One region of the Pseudonocardia sp. NPDC046786 genome, then DNA from elsewhere that is predicted to be linked to it. Evidence: riboswitches for the same ligand, from Rfam matches in the RefSeq annotation. Region 1 holds a riboswitch; the other holds the start of a gene.
The links. Region 1 has a riboswitch for S-adenosylmethionine ahead of thrC (threonine synthase). Riboswitches for the same ligand answer to the same signal wherever they lie in the genome.
Positions count from the first base shown of each region.

Region 2: linked by a shared signal. The riboswitch ahead of ABZ881_RS08930 (LLM class flavin-dependent oxidoreductase) and the one ahead of thrC (threonine synthase) in region 1 are both predicted to bind S-adenosylmethionine.

Region 1 is NZ_JBEYYF010000005.1:41,551-50,739, reverse strand. It holds gene ABZ881_RS07590 (zinc-binding dehydrogenase) at 1-900, shown strand, start outside; gene ABZ881_RS07585 (MarR family transcriptional regulator) at 1,152-1,580, shown strand; gene lepA (translation elongation factor 4) at 1,683-3,545, opposite strand; gene rpsT (30S ribosomal protein S20) at 3,921-4,184, shown strand; gene holA (DNA polymerase III subunit delta) at 4,261-5,229, opposite strand; SAM riboswitch class I at 5,375-5,525, shown strand; gene thrC (threonine synthase) at 5,532-6,800, shown strand; partial or broken gene ABZ881_RS07560 (ComEC/Rec2 family competence protein) at 7,092-9,189, opposite strand, start outside.
Region 2 is NZ_JBEYYF010000005.1:308,178-317,366, forward strand. It holds gene ABZ881_RS08915 (MFS transporter) at 1-1,146, shown strand, start outside; gene ABZ881_RS08920 (hypothetical protein) at 1,278-2,027, opposite strand; gene ABZ881_RS08925 (molybdopterin-dependent oxidoreductase) at 2,139-4,457, opposite strand; SAM riboswitch class I at 4,559-4,653, shown strand; gene ABZ881_RS08930 (LLM class flavin-dependent oxidoreductase) at 4,849-5,922, shown strand; gene ABZ881_RS08935 (NtaA/DmoA family FMN-dependent monooxygenase) at 5,919-7,259, shown strand; gene ABZ881_RS08940 (NtaA/DmoA family FMN-dependent monooxygenase) at 7,256-8,560, shown strand; partial or broken gene ABZ881_RS08945 (thiamine pyrophosphate-dependent enzyme) at 8,852-9,166, opposite strand; gene ABZ881_RS08950 (PfkB family carbohydrate kinase) at 9,076-9,189, opposite strand, start outside.

The DNA.
Region 1 (9,189 bases):
CGACCCGATCCGGAGGTCCCGGACGGCTGGGTCTCGGTGTCCGTCTCCGCCGCCAGCCTCAACATGCACGACCTGTGGACCCTGCGCGGTGTCGGCATCAAACCCGACCAGTTCCCGATGATCCTGGGGTGCGACGGCGCGGGCACCCTCGACGACGGCACCGAGGTCGTGCTCTACCCGATCATCGGCGACCCGGACTGGCGCGGGGACGAGACCCTGGACCCGAAGCGCACCCTGCTGACCGAGCGGCACCAGGGCACGATGGCCGACAAGGTGATCGTCCCGGCCCGCAACGCCGTCCCCGCGCCGAAGGGGCTCACCCCGGCGCAGGGCGCCGTGCTCGGCACGGCCTGGCTCACCGCCTACCGCATGCTGTTCACCAGGTCCGGTCTGCAGCCCGGCCAGACGGTGCTGGTCCAGGGCGCGTCCGGCGGGGTGTCGACGGCGCTGGTCCAGCTCGGCGTGGCGGCCGGCCTGACGGTCTGGGTCACCGGCCGGGACGAGGAGAAGCGAGCGCTCGCCGAGCGGCTCGGCGCGCACGCCACCTTCGAGTCCGGGGCGAAGCTGCCCGGCAAGGTGGACGCGGTGATGGAGTCGGTCGGCGAGGCCACCTGGAAGCATTCGATGCGAGCGCTGAAGCCGGGCGGGCGGATCGTCATCTGTGGCTCCACGTCCGGGCCGAACCCGCCCGCGGACCTGCAGCGGCTGTTCTTCCTCCAGCTGGAGGTCGTCGGCTCGACGATGGGGACCCGGGAGGAGCTGGCGAACCTGATGGACTTCGTGGCGACCTCCGGCATCGCCCCGGAGATCGGGATGGAGCTCCCGATGGAGTCGGCGAAGGAGGCGTTCGAGGCGATGGCGGCCGGTCGGACGGCCGGCAAGGTCGTGCTGACCCGCTGAGCGGACAACCATATCGTCCCGCGTCACAAGTCTGTTACGTGATCCGGATGTGATGCAGTCGTGATGCACCCGGATGGCGGTGGCCGGTGTCCATCCACGCTGGTCCAGGCCATGTTCGTCACCGCAGTGTGACAACCGCCCGGCGCTGGGGTCCGGTTTCCCCAGGACAGGGTCGGATTTCGCCGGTTCGGCAAGTACAGTCCGTCATCGTGACCGAGCCTTTCAGTCGACGGGCGTCGGGTGCTGCCACCATGGCAGCCCCGGCGCCTGGAGCCACGGGTGTCGTCGAGTTCCTGGATCGGGTCGACCACGCCGTGGCCACAGCCCTGTCCACCAATCCCTCCACGACCGAGGTCAGCCGTGACGGCTGGCGGGTCCTGCTGATGCTCGCCCGCGGCACCGGCCGCAGCATGGGCGAGATCGCGGGACACACGTCGCTGCCCGCACCCACCGCGACCCGGATCGTGGACCGTCTGGTCGAACGGAAGCTGGCCTACCGGTCGGCCGATCCGCTCGACCGCCGCCGGGTGCTGGTGCACCTGTCGGCCGAAGGGCGGACCGTGGTCGAGTCGGTGTGCCAGCGGGTGCAGCGCATCCTCTCCCCGCGCCGCACCCCCACCGCCCGTGCCGCCGCGTGCGACAGCACGATCCCCGGCCCCCGCGCAGGATCCGTCGTGTAGAGCTCCCTCTCCTCTCCTCTCCCCTCCCCTCCCCTCGCCCCCACGTACACCACGGGCCCGGAACCCCTCAGGGATCCGGGCCCGCTCTCCTGTCCGGGTGCGCTACTTCTTGGGCTTCTCGGTCGCCTGGCCGCCGCCGGTGGACAGCGCCGCGACGAAGGCCTCCTGCGGGACCTCGACCCGGCCGATGGTCTTCATCCGCTTCTTGCCCTCCTTCTGCTTCTCCAGCAGCTTGCGCTTGCGGCTGATGTCGCCGCCGTAGCACTTGGCGAGCACGTCCTTGCGGATGGCGCGGATCGTCTCGCGGGCGATGATCCGCGCGCCGACGGCGGCCTGGATCGGCACCTCGTACTGCTGGCGTGGGATCAGCTCGCGCAGCTTGGTGGCCATCGACGTGCCGTAGGCGTACGCCGAGTCCTTGTGCACGATGGCGGAGAAGGCGTCCACCGGCTCGCCCTGCAGCAGGATGTCGACCTTGACCAGGTCGGCCGCCTGCTCGCCGGCCTCCTCATAGTCGAGGCTGGCGTAGCCGCGGGTGCGCGACTTCAGCGCGTCGAAGAAGTCGAAGATGATCTCGCCCATCGGGATCGTGTAGCGCAGCTCGACCCGGCTCTCGGACAGGTAGTCCATCCCGCCGAGCTGGCCGCGCCGGCTCTGGCAGAGCTCCATGATCGTGCCGACGAACTCCGACGGCGTGAGGATCGTGATCTTCGTGATCGGCTCGCGGATCTCGGCGATCTTGCCGGTCGGCCAGTCGCTGGGGTTGGTGACCTCCAGCTCGGCGCCGTCGTCGGTGGTGACCTGGTAGACGACGTTGGGCGCGGTCGAGATGAGGTCCAGGTCGTACTCGCGCTCCAGCCGGTCCCGGGTGATCTCCAGGTGCAGCAGGCCGAGGAAGCCGCAGCGGAAGCCGAATCCGAGCGCCGCCGACGTCTCCGGCTCGTAGGTGAGCGCGGCGTCGTTGAGCTGCAGCTTGTCCAGCGCCTCGCGCAGCTCCGGGTACTGCGAGCCGTCGATCGGGTACAGCCCGGAGTAGACCATCGGCTTCGGCTCGCGGTAGCCGGTCAGCGGGGTGTCGGCGCCGTGGCGCTTGCTGGTGACGGTGTCACCGACCTTCGACTGCCGGACGTCCTTCACCCCGGTGATCAGGTAGCCGACCTCGCCGACCCCGAGCCCGTCGCTCGGCTTCGGCTCGGGGGACACGATGCCGATCTCCAGCAGCTCGTGCTCAGCGCCGGTGGACATCATCTTGATCTTCTCGCGGGGCGCGAGCTTGCCGTCCACGACGCGGACGTAGGTGACGACGCCGCGATAGGTGTCGTAGACCGAGTCGAAGATCATCGCCCGGGCGGGCGCGTCGGCGTCGCCGACCGGCGCGGGCACCTGGGCGACCACCGCGTCGAGCACCGCCTCCACGCCCTCGCCGGTCTTGGCGGAGCAGCGCAGCACGTCCTCCGGCTCGCAGCCGGTGATGTGCGCGATCTCCGCGGCGTAGCGCTCCGGATCGGCCGCCGGGAGGTCGATCTTGTTCAGGACCGGGATGATGTGCAGGTCCTTCTCCATGGCCAGGTAGAGATTGGCCAGGGTCTGCGCCTCGATCCCCTGCGCGGCGTCGACCAGCAGGATCGCGCCCTCGCAGGCCTCCAGCGCACGGGACACCTCGTAGGTGAAGTCCACGTGCCCCGGCGTGTCGATCAGGTGCAGCACGTGCTCGGTCTGCTCGCCGTCGGCGTTCTTCGCCGTCCACGGCAGACGCACGTTCTGCGCCTTGATCGTGATGCCGCGCTCGCGCTCGATGTCCATCCGGTCCAGGTACTGCGCCCGGGCGCTGCGCTCGTCGAGCACGCCGGTCACCTGCAGCATGCGGTCGGCCAGCGTCGACTTCCCGTGGTCGATGTGCGCGATGATGCAGAAGTTCCGGATGCGCTCCGGCGGGGTGAACGTGCGGTCGGCGTACGTCGTCACTCGGTTGTACTCGGCTTTCGCTGTCGCGTCGGGTCCGCGACCATCGTCCCATGTCGCGACCGGCGGCCCCCACGGCAGCCGGGTGCGCCGGTCGGGCCGGGCTCCTGCGGAGGAGGGATCGCCGCGGGAGGGGCCGGCGAGGCGGCCGGACGAGGGGCCCGCGGTGCTCGACGGTAGATTCGTCCCGTACCGCGTCTGGAGAGGTCCGGTACCGGCGGAGCGGCCCCGCAGGGAGCCCGGAATTCCCCGCTGGTAGCCTTGACCGCTGAGCGCTCGGCGTGCTCGCCCGGGACGGTACGACCGTCCGGTGCCGCCGGAGCGGACCGGACTCGAGCAGACCAGCCGAAACTCAGCAGGCAGGAAGACCAGGTAGACGTGGCCAACATCAAGTCGCAGATCAAGCGGGTCAAGACCAACGAGAAGCGCCGCCAGCGCAACAAGTCGGTGAAGTCGTCGGTCAAGACCGCCATCCGCCACTTCCGCGAGGCCGCGGAGCAGGGTGCGGACAACGCCGCCGAGCTGCAGCGCAAGGCGGCGCGAGCACTGGACAAGGCGGCCGGCAAGGGCGTCATCCACAAGAACCAGGCGGCGAACCGCAAGTCGTCGCTGGCCAAGCAGCTCAACAAGATCGGCTCCTGAGCAAGCCGCTCGCGCAGCACGACGGCGCCGTCCCGCACCGGGGCGGCGCCGTCGTCGTGTGTGGGGCCTTTACGGGTCAGCGCGCCGTGCGGGCCTCGACGACGGCCAGCACCGCCCGTTCCAGCGCGTAACCGGGATCGGCGGCGACACCCTTCACGTCGGCGTTGGCCCGGGCGGTCGCGGCGATCGCCACGGCCAGCTGCTCGGGACGCCACTGCCGGACGGTGCCCTGCGCCTTGCGGATCTTCCACGGCGGCATGCCCAGCTCGCCGGCCAGCCGGTTCGGGTCGCCGCGGCCCGCGGAGCCGACCTTCGCCAGTGTGCGCACCGAGTCGGCCAGCGCGTCCGCGATCAGGACGTGCGGGACCCCGAGCACGAGGGCCCAGCGCAGCGCCTCCAGCGCACCTCGGCGGTCCCCCGCCACCGCCGCGTCGGCGACCGCGAAGCCGGACGACTCGGCGCGACCGCGGTGGTAGCGGCGCACCCCGGCCTCGTCGATCTTCCCGCCGGTGTCGGCGACGAGCTGCCCGGCTGCCGCGGCGAGCTCGCGCAGGTCCGATCCGACCGCCTCGACGAGCACGGCCAACGCACCGGGGGTGATGCTCCCGCCGTTGCGCCGCACCTCGACGTGCACGAAGTCGGACCGCTCGTCGGCGCGGGTGATCCGGTTGCAGGTGGTCACCTGCGCGCCGGCCTTCTTCAGCAGGTCGACCACCGCCTTGCCCTTGGCGCCGCCGGCGTGCTGGGCGACCAGGACGATCCCCGGTGCCGGATCCTTCGTGTACTCGGCGAGCGCAGCGAGCATGTCCTTGGTCGTGTCCTGGGCGTGCGTGAGCACGATCACCCTGCTCTCCGCGAAGAGCGACGGGCTGAGGTGGCCGGCCAGCTCGCCGGGCGCGACCTCGGACGTGCGGAACCGGCGCAGCTCGACCTCGGGATCGTCCTGCCGGATCCGGCGGACCAGCTCCGACACCGCCCGTTCGGCCAGGAACTCCTCGTCGCCCACCACGAGCTGCAGCGGGGCGGGCGGTCCGGCGTCACGCATCCTGCTCACGCCGTTCATCGTGGCCCACTCCCCCGACAGCCGGTGAGCCGCGTCCCCATCGAGGCGGTTCGGCTGGCCAGGGGCGCACCACGTCGCGTAGCGTTCTCGTCGCCCGGCGGATCTTCGGCCGGCCACAACCGCATATGGCTCATCCAGAGGGGCAGAGGGAACGGCCCGTTGAAGCCCCGGCAACCGGCGTCGCACGACGATCCGCCCGCTTGCGCGTGACCGCGCAGCAGGACGTCGACGAACACGGTGCCAATTCCGACCCGCCGGCCCGGCGGGACAGATGAGGAGATCTCGTGACTCTCACTGCTGCGCCCGAAACGACCTCCGCCTACGACCTCGGCCCGGCCCGCGCGCTCTCCTGCCGGGAGTGCGGCCACGAGGTGCCGCTGGCCGCCGAGTTCGCCTGCCCCCGGTGTTTCGGGCCGCTCGAGGTGGCCTACGACTTCCCGAAGGTGACCCGGGCGGCGATCGAGGCCGGACCGAAGTCGATCTGGCGCTACAAGGACCTGCTGCCGGTGCCGAGCACCGTGCAGGAGCACCGCAACACCGAGCCCGGCCTCACCCGGCTGATCGAGGCGGACAACCTGGCCCGTGCGCTCGGTGTCCGGAAGCTGTGGGTGAAGGACGACACCGGCAACCCCACCCACTCGTTCAAGGACCGGGTCGTCGCGGTGGCCCTCGCCGCGGCCCGCGAACTCGGCTTCTCGGTGCTGTGCTGCCCGTCCACCGGGAACCTGGCGAACGCCGTCGCGGCCGCCGCGGCCCGTGCGGGCTGGGACTCGGTCGTGCTCATCCCGTCCTCCCTGGAGCAGCCGAAGATCATCACCACCGCGGTGTACGGCGGCACGCTGCTCGCCGTGGACGGCAACTACGACGACGTGAACCGGCTGGCCACCGAGCTCGCAGCGGAGCACGAGGACTGGGCGTTCGTGAACGTCAACGTCCGCCCGTACTACGCCGAGGGCTCCAAGACCCTGGGCTACGAGGTCGCCGAGCAGCTGGGCTGGCGGCTCCCGCAGCAGGTGGTCGTCCCGGTCGCCTCCGGATCGCAGCTCACCAAGATCGACAAGGGGTTCACCGAGCTGGGCCGCCTCGGCCTGGTCGAGCCGACCCCGTACACCGTGTTCGGGGCGCAGGCCACCGGCTGCTCGCCGGTCGCCACCGCGTTCGAGGCCGGCCACGACGTGATCCAGCCGCAGAAGCCGGACACCATCGCCCGGTCGCTCGCGATCGGGAACCCGGCCGACGGTCCGTACGTCCTGGACTCCGTCCGGCGCACCGGTGGCTCGCTCGCGCACGTCTCCGACACCGAGGTCGTCGCGGGCATCCGGCTGCTCGCCGAGACCGAGGGCGTGTTCGCCGAGACCGCGGGCGGGGTCACCGTCGCCACCACCAGGAAGCTGCTCGAGGCCGGCAAGCTGGACCCGGACGCCGAGACCGTCCTGATGATCACCGGTGACGGGCTGAAGACCCTCGACGCGGTGTCCGGTGAGGTCGGCCCGACGGCCACCGTGCCGTCCACCAGCGCGGCCGTGCGCGAGGCGCTGGCGCATCGCGGCTGAGCCGGACCGGGCGGGCCCGCCGGTCCCGGCCGGGCGGCGGCCCCGCCCACCCGGCGCCGGACGGGGCCCGCCCCGCACGACGACGGTCAGCTCCGCCGGGTCGGCCCCGGTCACCGCGAGATCACCCGAGCGGTCGGTCCTGGCGACCACGATCCCGGCGCGCAGCATCCGATCGACCAGCTCCGGGTTCGGGTGCCCGTAGCTGTTGCCGATGCCCGAGCTGACCAGCGCCGCGCGGGGCCGGACCGCGTCGAGGAGTCCCGGGACGACCTTCCCGGAACCGTGGTGCGGCATCTTCAGCACGTCGGCCCGCAGGTCGCTGCCCGAGGCGATCAGGTCGTCCTGCGCGGCGAGCTCGATGTCGCCGGTCAGCAGCACCGATCCGGCCGGCGTGACGGCGTGCAGCACCAGCGAGCCGTCGTTCACCGCGGTGCCGTCGTCGCCGTCCACCGAGCCGGGTGGCCGTACCGGGCCGATCACCCGCACCCGGAGTTCGGGCCAGCGCAGCTCACCACCGCGGGCGAGGGCGACGACCGGCACGCCGGCCCGGCCGGCGACCCGGACGAGTTCACGCATCGCCGACGCCGGCTCCCGCACCGGTCCAACGGCGACCCCGCCGGCCCCCCGGCCGCGCAGCGCCCCGGCCAGACCGCCGTGATGGTCGGCGTGCAGGTGGGTGATCACCACCAGGTCGATCACCCGGACACCGAGCCGGTCCAGGCAGACGTCGACGGCGTCGTCGGTCGGCCCGGTGTCGACGAGCACCGCGTGCCCGGCGACACCGGTGGCCAGCACCAGGGCGTCGCCCTGCCCGACGTCGCAGGCGATCACCCGCCATCCCGCCGGCGGCCAGCCGGGCGGCACGAACCGGGTCGGGACGAGCACGATCAGCGCGCCCACCAGCGCCGCGACCAGCGCGGCCCGCAACCGTGGGACCCGGCCCAGCGCCAGCAGCGCCAGCAGCATCCCGGCGAGCAGCAGCGCGCCGGCCGTGCCCGCCGGCCACGGCACCTCCGCCCCCGGTACCGCCGCGGCCCGGTCCCCGACCAGCACCAGCCACTGCACGAACGGGCCGGCGAGCCGGGCGCACAGCCAGGTCGCGTCCGCGCTGACCGCCGAGAGCACGGCGCCGAGCACGCCGAGCACGGTCGCCGGTGCCACGGCGGGGGCGGCGAGCAGGTTCGCGACCACGGTGACCAGACCGATCCGGCCGTTCAGCCCGGCCAGCAGCGGGGCGGTGGCGAACGCCGCGACGACCGGGACGACCAGTGCCTCCGCCGGGCCGGGTGGTACGCCGCGGCGCCGCAACGTGGCCGACCAGCGGGGTGCGAGCAGGACCAGCGCACCGGTCGCCGCGACCGACAGTGCGAACCCGGCGGCGACGGCGAGCGCCGGATCGGCGAGCAGCAGCCCGAGCGCCGCGGCGGACAGCGCGGGCAGCGCCGACCGGGCCCGCCCGACGGCCAGCGCGAGCAGCACGATCGCGCCCATCACACCGGCCCGCAGCACCGACGGGGACGGCCGGGCGAGCACCACGAACCCGACGAGGGCCAGCATCGCCGCGGCCGCCGCGATCCGCGGATCCACGCGGAACGCGCGGAGCAGGAGCAGCACCGCCCCCGTCACCACGGTCACGTTCGCCCCCGACACCGCGACGAGATGCGCGAGACCGGCGGTGCGGAAGTCCTGCTCGGTCTCGGCGAGCTGGGAGCGGGTGTCGCCGATGGCGAGCCCGGGGAGCAGGCCGGCCGGCGCCTCGGGGAGCGCGGCGAGCGAACCGTCACGCAACCCGTCACGCAGCCCACCGGCCACGGTCTGCCACCAGGGCGGCGGCCCGACATCCTGCGGCGCGCCCCGCACCCGCAACACCGCGACGGTGAGATCGGGCCGCTGGGCCGGTGCCAGCAGCCCGGACGCGGTGACGGCCTGCCCGGGCAGCAGCCCGGCCCAGCTGTCGGCCGGCGCCAGCAGCAGCACCTTCCCGCCGGTCGTCCACGAGCCGTCCCCCGCCGTCGCGGCGACCAGCTCGGCCGGGGCGAGCGCGATCGTCCGCGCCGAACCCGACTCGTCGCCGCCACCGGGACCACGCAGGATCCGCGGGTCGTCGCCCAGCACCACCCGGACCTCCGCGGCCGCGCCGCGCTCGGCGGGCCCCCGGAGCGGGTGTGCGGCCAGCGCCGAGGCGTGCCCGGTCACCAGCACCGCTGCCACCACCGCGCAGCCGCCCGCGGCCAGCACGATCGAGCCCGGTGCGGACGCGCGGGCGCTGATCCGCGCCCGGAGCAGCACGGTGAGGACGACCGTCGCCGCGGTCAGTGCGGCGGCGATCCCACCGGCCGTCCCGCCGAGCAGCCCGCACAGGACAGCGCCCCAGGTCGCCAGCGCCGCG
Region 2 (9,189 bases), 270 kb from region 1:
GGCACCGCGCACGGCTTCGGCCAGCAGGCGGCGACCGTCGCGGTGCTGCAACAGACCTGGGACCTGACCCGGAGCCCGCTGTGGACCGGTGCGCTCGGCGTCGCGACCGCGGTGCCGCTGCTGACCGGCCCGGTCGGCGGTGCACTGGCCGACGCGGTCGACCAGCGGCTGCTGATCCGGCTCGCGTCCGCGTGGCAGTTGGTCGTCGCGCTCGCACTGGTCACCCAGGCGGTGCTCGGCGCGGCTCGGGTGGCGCTGCTGTTCGGCCTGGTCGCGCTGCTCGCCGCCGGGGCGGGACTGGGTGTTCCGGCCCGCCGGACGCTGCCGGTCCGGCTGCTCCCCGCCGCCCAGGTGCCCGCCGGGATCGCCCTGACGGCGGTCTCCTTCCAGGTGTCGATGCTGGCCGGGCCGGCCGCCGCCGGGACGCTGATCGCGCTCTGGACCCCGGCCGCCGGATACGGCCTGCTGACCGGGACCACGGTGGTGGCACTGCTTACGACGGTGTGGCTCCCGGCGCTTCCCGTGGCCGGTGGCACCGGGCGGGCCGCGGCCGGCGGATGGGGGTTCCTGCTGCGCTCGCCGGTCGTGCGCGGCTCGTTCGCCACCGAACTCGCGGCCACCCTGATCGCCTTCCCGGTCGCACTGTTCCCGCTGGTCAACGAGCTGCGCTACGGCGGTGACCCGCGGGTGCTCGGGGCGTTCCTCAGCGCGCTCGCGGTCGGTGGGCTTGTCGTCGGGCTGTTCTCCGGTGGCCTCACCCGGATCCGGCGGGCCGGGACGGTCCAGCTCGCCGCCGCGGGCGCCTGGGGGCTCGCGGTCGCCGGGTTCGGCCTTGCGGGCTCGGTGTGGGTGGCGCTGGGCTGCCTGGTCGTCGCGGGTGCCGCGGACTCGGCGTCGGTGATGGTGCGCGGCGTGCTGGTGCAGCTGGCGACGCCGGACGCGTTCCGCGGGCGGGTGTCCTCGGCCGAGACGGTGGTCGGGATCGCCGGGCCCGAGCTGGGGAACCTGCGCGGCGGGCTGGTGGCGGCGCTGACCTCGGGACCGGTCGCGCTGGTCGGCGGGGGACTGGCGGCGAGCGTGGTCGTGGGCTGGGTGGCGCTGCGGAACCGGGCGCTGCGGGAGTACACCCTCCCGCCCCGTTCATGATCCCTGTTTCGGGAGTGCAGGTACCGCTCCGAGCGCCCCGCACTCCTGAAACAGGGATCATGAACGGGTCCGCCCGGCCACCGTGGGGTGGCCGGGCGGACCGGTGGTGCTGGTGGTGCTGGTGGTGCAGCTCAGCCGGGCATGCCGGGCATCATCGGCATCTCGGGTAGCACCGGCTGGGACGCGAACAGGTCGAGGTACATCCCGCCGGACACGAACAGGCCGAGCACGCCGAGCACCAGCCCGCCCAGCGCGACCGGGCGCACCCAGGCCGCGGTGCCGGGGCGCTTGGCCGGGCCGAGCAGCAGCACCGTGGTCAGCACGACGGCGACCAGTGCGATCAGGCCGTTGACGCCGGCCGCGACGTTCCACGGGGCGCCGTAGAACGCGTCGATCGAGTCGCCCGGCATGCCGGTGGCGGCCTCGATCTGGCCGACCAGCTCCTCCCGGGAGCGCAGCATGTCGGTCAGCGAGGTGCCGGTCAGCGAGGCGAGCCCGAGGCCCGCGCCGACCACGGCACCGGCGCCCGCCGCCGCGCCGGCCGAGGCGGTGCCGGTGCCCGCCGCGGCGCCTGCCGCCGCACCGGTCGCGGCGCCGTGGGCCGGCTCGCCGGAGCCGGACGCCGAGCCGGAGCCGGAGTCAGAGCCTGCCGCCGCACCGGAGCCGGAGTCAGAGCCTGCCGCCGCACCGGCGCCGGAGCCGGAGACAGACTCAGAGACCGCGCCGGAGTCAGCGCCGGAGTCAGAGCCGGCCGCGGTGTCGGTCCGGGCGGTGCCGGAGCCGACCGGGGTGTCGGTCCCGCCGACTGTCTCGGCGCCCCTCGGGTCCGTGTCGTTCGCGACCGGAGAGGTCTCCGTGTCGTGGGTCGTCTCGGAAGCCATCCCGGCACGGTACGTGAGGCAACGAGGCCCCGGACGACCCCCCTACCTCGGCAAACGTCCGGACACGTTCCGATCGTCCGATCTGTGCGGTGTGCCCTGGGCAACCGCCGGTCACGCCGTGGGTAGTGGTCCGAACACGGTGACCGGCGGGACCTCACCGGTCACCGGTTCGATCTCGACCAGGCAGCTGTGCGCGCTCGGTCCCTGGGCGAGCGCGGACGTGCCGCGGTCCCCGGTCAGCACGTTGGCGTTGCCGTGCACGTCGAGCCCGTCCGGCCCGGACGGGTCGTACCAGGCGCCGGTCGCGAGCCGCACGACACCGGTTCGGATCCGGTCCGACAGCACGGCCCCGGCGAGGCAGGCGCCGCGGTCGTTGTGGATCCGGACAACGGCGCCGTCGGTGATCCCGCGGGCGGCCGCGTCGAGCGGGTTGATCGTCACCGGTTCGCGGCCGGCGACCTTCCCGGCCTGCGAGTGCGAGCCGTTGTCGAACTGCGAGTGCAGCCGGCGGTCGGGCTGCCCGGAGAGCAGGTGCAGCGGGAACCGGGCGGCCGCCGGCGAGCCGAGCCACTCGGCCGGTTCCAGCCAGGTGGGGTGGGCCGGGCAGTCGTCGAGGGCGAACCCGCCGATCGTGTCGGAGACGATCTCGATCCGGCCGGACGGGGTGGCGATCGGGTTCGCGTCCGGGTCGTCGCGCAGCGCCGAGTACGGCGCGGGCACCGGCGGCGGCTGCGGCAGCGCGACGGTGCCGATCCGGCGCAGCTCGGCCAGCGGGGGCAGCTCGCCGCCGAGCCCGGCGGCCTCGTCCCGGATCTGCCGGTACAGGTGCTCGATCCACTCCTGTTCGGAGCGGCCCTCGGTGAACTCCCCGGCGATCCCGAGCCGGGCGGCGACCGCGGCGAGGATGGCGTGGTCGGTGCGGACGCCGTCCGGCGGGCGGGCGGCACGCACCATCGCCGAGACGTACGGATCGGCCCCGCCGACGGCGACGTCGTCGCGTTCCAGCCAGGTCGCCGCGGGCAGCACGATGTCGGCGTGCCGGGCGAGCGGGTTCGCGAAGTGCTCGTGCACGATCACGGTGTCGGGCCGCTGCCACGCCCGGACCAGCCGGTTCAGGTCCTGGTGGTGGTGGAACGGGTTCCCGCCGACCCAGTACACGAGCCGGGTGTCGGGGTAGGTGTGCCGGCCGCCGTCGTAGTCGAACGGCTCCCCGGGGTGCAGCAGCATGTCCGCGATCCGGGCGACCGGGATGAAGGTGTCCACGCCGCGCGGCCCCTGGGGCAGGGCGGCGGCCCGGAACCGGGACGGCACCAGCCCGAGCTGGTGCATCGCGCCCAGCGCCGCCCCGAACCCGCCGCCCGGCCGCCCGAGCGATCCGGTGACCGCGGCCAGCGTGAGCGCCGCCCACGGTGCCTGCTCGCCGTGGTCGGCGCGCTGCAGCGAGTACGCGGTGGTGACCACGACGCGGCGGCCGCGCATCCGGCGGGCCAGTCCGGCGATGTCGTCGGCGGCCAGACCGCTGATCGCCGCCGCCCAGCGCGGGGTCTTCGGCACGCCGTCGTCGCGACCGAGCAGGTGCGACTCGAATCGGTCCCAGCCGACGGTGCACCGGCGCAGGAAGTCCTCGTCGTGCGCGCCCGCGGTGACCAGCTCGTGCGCGAGCGCCAGCATGATCGCGACGTCGGTGCCCGGCCGGGCGGGCAGCCGGGTGGCGTCCAGGGCGTCGTCGATGTCGGTGTGCAGCGGCGACACCGACACGAACTCGGCGCCCCGGGCGCGGGCCGCCCGCTGCTCGGCGAGGTTCGTGTGCCGCCCGATGCCGCCGCCGTTGACCTGCGTGTTCCGTCCGGGGAGCCCGCCGAATGCGAGGACCAGCGAGCGCTGCTCGCCGATCTCGCGCCAGGTCGGGTTGGACGCCAGCGCCGCCCCGTAGCCGCCGCCGACCCGCCGCAGGATCACCTGCATCGCCGCCGACGAGTACGACTCGACGGACCGGGGGTAGCCGCCGAGCAGGTTCAGGAAGCGGTGGATCTGGGACTGCGGGTGGTGGAACCGGCCCGCGGACCCCCAGCCGTAGGAGCCGCCGAACACCGCGGAGTTGCCGTGCCGGTCGATCGTGTCGTGCAGCGCCGAGGCGGTGAGCTCGACGGCGGTGTCCCAGTCGACCGGCACGTACGGGTCGGTGCCGCGCACGCCCCGCCCGCCGCCCGCCGGGCCGGGCCCGTGCTCAAGGTAGCCGCGCCGCACGTGTGGCCGGGTCAGCCGGGACGGCGCGGTCAGGCTGGACGGCACCCCGAGACCGATCGGGGACGGCTCCGGATCGGCCGGATCGGGACGCAGACCCAGTATCCGGGTCCCGTCGGTCTCGGCGAGGTAGGTCCCGAAGTGGCTCGCGGTGGGGACTTCGCGGCGCATGGCCGGGGAGGGCATGCCGTCATCCTGAACCGGCCGTGCGCGGATGCCGCCGGAGCGTGACGAGGGCTACACAACGGACCGTCGTCCGGTGCCGGGACGCACGTACAGTGCGGAAGGGACCATCCAGAGCGGCCGAGAGACCTGGCTCGACGACGCCGCAGCAACCCGCCCCGGACCACCGGGCGGGTGCTCATGCCGGGAGCGATGGAGGACCGAATGTTCGTCGGGGTGCGACGCCGGCACGTGGATCTCCTCCGCACGTCCAGCGCCTGCTGTCCGGGCTGACCGCTCGTCCGGCCGCCCCCGCGCAGTCCCGCGCCGGCGGCCCAGCGGGTCCTGCCGTCGCTGCCGTGATGGGGCGCGCGGGCACCCGCTCGTGTTCCGCCCCACCGCGCCCGGAGGTGCCATGTCCTTCGTCCTTGCCGTCGAACTCGACGGCGACGGAGCCCACCCGTCCGCCTGGCGGCACTCCCGCCGCTCACCCGGTGCCGTGCTCGGCGGCGCCGCGCTGCGCACCTCGGTGCACGACGCCGAGCGCGCCGGTTTCGATCTCGCGACGTTCGCCGACACCCCGGTGCCGCCGGCCGGCGGCCCGGACGCCGCCGGCCGGATCGAGGCCGGCACGCGGGCCGCGTTCGTCGCGACCAGCACGTCGCGGATCGGGCTGGCACCGACCCTGCACGTGACGACCACCGAACCGTTCCACCTGGCCACCCAGCTCGCCTCGCTGGACCACGCGACCCGCGGCCGGGCCGGCTGGGTCCTCGGCGCGGCGAACGACGTGGCGTCCGCGGCCACCGTCGGCGGTGTGCCGCTCGATCCGGCCGGGCTGCACCGCGAGATCACCGACGTGCTGGACACCGCCCGGGCGCTCTGGGACTCCTGGCAGGACGACGCCGTGATCCGCGACGTCGCCACCGGCCGCTATCTCGACCCGGACCGGGTGCACCACGTCGACGTGACCGCCGCCCGGTTCACCGTGAAGGGGCCGCTGATCACCCCGCGCCCGCCGCAGGGGCAGCTCGTGGTGCTCGCGCCCGAGGAGCTGGACGTGGCCGGCCGCACCGACGTGGTGCTGGTCGGCGGTGCCGATCCGGCCGACGTCGCGGACCGCGCCGAACGGGCACGGGGTGCCGGTGCGGCGCGGGTGCTGGCCGAGGTGCAGGTCGTTCTCGACACCGACCGGTCCGGCGCCGAGCGGCTCGCCGAGCTCGACGACCACACCCCCTGGCCGGACGACGGCCGGTTGCGGCACGTCGGACCGGCCGCCGGGCTGGTCGCACTGCTGCGCCGGCTCGCCCCGCTCGTCGACGGCGTCCGCCTGCATCCCGCGGTGCTCGCCGACGACCTGCCGGTGCTGGCCGGCCGGGTGCTGCCCGAGCTCGCCGATCTCCGGGCCGCCACGGGGGACACCCTGCGCGGCACGTTCGGCCTGACCCGTCCCGAGAACCGCTTCGCCGTCCGAGGAGGACAGTCGTGACCGGACCACACGTGCACCTCGGGGTGTTCCAGGCCGGGGTCGGCCCGCAACTGGTCTGGGCGCACCCGGACGCCGCGCCGCACACCGCGATCGAGACGTTCGTGCAGACCGCGCAGCTGCTGGAGCGCGGCCTGTTCGACGCGTTCTTCCTCGGTGAGGGCCTGCGGGTGCGGGAGAACCGCGGCCGGGTGCACGAGCTCGACGTCGCCGGCAGGCCGGACGCGATCACCCAGCTGGCGGCGCTGGCCGGGGCCACCGAACGGATCGGCCTGGTCGCCACCCAGAACACCACCTACAACTTCCCGGCCGATCTCGCGCGCCGCCTGGCGAGCCTCGACCTGCTCTCCGACGGCCGGGCCGGCTGGAACGTCGTGACCACCGACAACGCCTGGACCGGGGAGAACTTTCGGCACGGCGGCTGGCTCGCGCACGAGCGCCGCTACGAACGGGCCGAGCAGTTCGTGGAGGCGGCGAAGGCGCTCTGGTCGGCCTGGGACGCCGACGCCGTGCAGGACGCCGACGCGAAGAGCTGGGCACGGCCCGGCTCGATCGCGACCGTGGATCGGCACACCGACCTGGTCGATCTCACCGCCGTGCCGACCGTCCCGGCGAGCAGGCAGGGCAGGCCGGTGCTGTTCCAGGCCGGTGACTCGGCCGGCGGCCGCGAGCTCGCCGCGAAGCACGCCGACGTCGTCTTCTCCGCGCACACCCGGTTCGACGAAGCCCGCGCGCTGGCCGAGGACCTGACCGTCCGGCTCGCCCGGTACGGCCGGGACCGGGAGTCGCTGCGGATCCTGCCGGGCGCCGAGATCGTGCTCGGCGAGACCGCCGCCGAGGCCGAGGAGAAGGCGCGCTGGGTGCGCGGCGAGCAGGTCACCGGGCGCCGCGCGCTGGCGTTCTTCGAGCAGTACTGGGGGACCGACCTGTCCGGTTACGACCCGGACGGGCCGCTGCCCGACATCGAGCCGTCGGACGCCGAGCTGGACCCCTCGCGGGGCACCATCTCGATCGACCGGCGCAGCGGCAAGCTCGCCCTGATCGCGCAGTGGCGGGAGCGGGCCGACGCCGGGAACCTGTCGATCCGCGATCTCGCGCTGGAGGTCTCGCCGGGTCATCCGGCGTTCGTCGGGACCCCGGCCCAGGTCGCCGACGAGTGGGCGCGCTACGTCCGCGCGCGGGTCGTCGACGGGTTCAACCTGCTGCCGTACCTGATCCCGGGCGCGCTCACCGACGTCGTCGACCTGCTGGTCCCCGCCCTTCAGGAACGCGGCGTCTACCGCACCGGCTACCAGGGATCGACCCTGCGCGAGCACCTCGACCTGCCGGAGATCCGGTGAGCGCGGCGCGGCCCAGGACCCTGCGGACGGTCACCGGCGTCGGCACCGCGGACACCTACGATCTCGCGATCGACCCGACCCGCGGCACCCTGGACACCGCGGTGCGGGTCGCGAAGCTCGCCGAGGAGGCCCGGATCGACGCGTTCTTCACCGCCGACCTGCTGAGCTTCGGCGCGCAGGGCGCGATCGGGTCGCAGGAGCCGCTGGTGTTCGTGTCGGCGCTGAGCCAGGTGACCTCCCGGATCGGGCTGATCGCCACCGTGTCGACGACCTTCCACCATCCGTTCAACCTGGCCCGGATGTTCGGCACCCTGGACCACGTCAGCAACGGGCGGGCCGCCTGGAACCTGGTGACGTCGTCGGTCGGCGAGGAGAACTTCGGCCCGGGTGGGCTGCCCGCACCGGAGGACCGCTACGCCCGCGCCGCGGAGGCGCTCGACGTCGTCAACGCGCTGTGGGACAGCTGGGAGCCCGGCGCGCTGACCGCGGGTCCCGACGGCGGCGCGGTGCTGCACCCGGAACGGGTGCACCCGATCGACCACACCGGCCGGTTCTTCTCGGTCGCCGGTCCGCTGAACATCCCGCCGCTGCCGCAGCGCCGCCCGGTGCAGATCCAGGCCGGGCAGTCCGACGCCGGCCGGTCGCTGGGCGCCCGCTACGCCGAGATCGTCTTCACCTCGCTGCCCACCCTGGACGTCGCGCAGGACTTCACCCGCCGGATCCGCGCCGAGGCCGCGCAGCACGGCAGGCGCGGCGGCCTCCCGCTGATCTTCAGCTCGTTCCACGCCACCTACGGGGCCACCGAGGAGGAGGCCCGCCGGATCGTCCGGGAGCGCCGCGAGGCGCTCGACTTCGAGAAGGGACGGCTGCAGGTCGCCGACATGCTCGGCGGGGGAGTGGACCTCTCCGAGCTCCCGCTGGACGCGCCGCTGCCGGAGAGTCTGCTGCCCGACGTCGCCTCGGTGCACCGCCGGCGCGGCCGGGTCGACATCTTCTCCCGCTACGCCCGGCAGGGCTACACGCTGCGTGAGCTGGTGATCGCTGCCCAGGACACCGGGCACTGGGCGGTGGCGGGCACCCCGGAGCAGCTGGCCGACGCGGTGCAGGAACGCTTCCGGGCCGGGGTGCTGGACGTGATCTCGCTGCAGGGCGTCGGCGATCCGCGGCTGCACGACTTCGTCGTGAACGGTCTGCTGCACGAGCTGCGCCGCCGCGGGATCGTCGCCGACGACTACGCCGGGACGACCCTGCGCGAGAACCTCGGCCTCGACCTCCCGGACCGGACACCCGTGCCGACCTGATCGGTGCGGTGCCCGGCCCGGGCCCGGTGAGGAGTCCGTCGACGGCGGTCTTGTCGCCGTGCACGACGTTGAACACGCCGTCGGGCAGGCCGGCTTCGGCCCAGAGTTCGCGGCCTTGTTCTGCTCGTAGGTCTTGCGCGCGGACTGCGTGGTCGCGAGCTCGCTGACCTCGGCGACCGGCACGTCCCACCACACCTCCGAGTGCGGGGAACCCGCGAGCGGATCGGTCTCGACGTGGATCACCGTGCTGTCGTCGGCCGCCTTCGCCGACCGGATCGCCGCCGCGACCTCCTCCGCCGTCGAGGCGCGGACGACCCGCACCCCGAAGCTCGCGGCGTTCGCGGCCAGATCCATCGGGAGCCGGTCGCCATCCAGCCGGCCGGTCGCCGCGGACCGGTACCCGGTACCGGGTGCCGAACCGCTGCGAGCCCAGCGACTCCGACAGCGCGCCGATCGAGGCGAACCCGTGGTCTTGATGCCCTCCTGGACCGCGGTCGCCGGCTCGGTCGCCATCATCAGGTACGACCCGTCGCCGACCAGCACGAACACGTCCCGGTCCGGGCAGGCCATCCGCACCCCGAGCCCACCCGCGACCTCGTAGCCCATGCAGCTGTAGCCGTACTCGACGT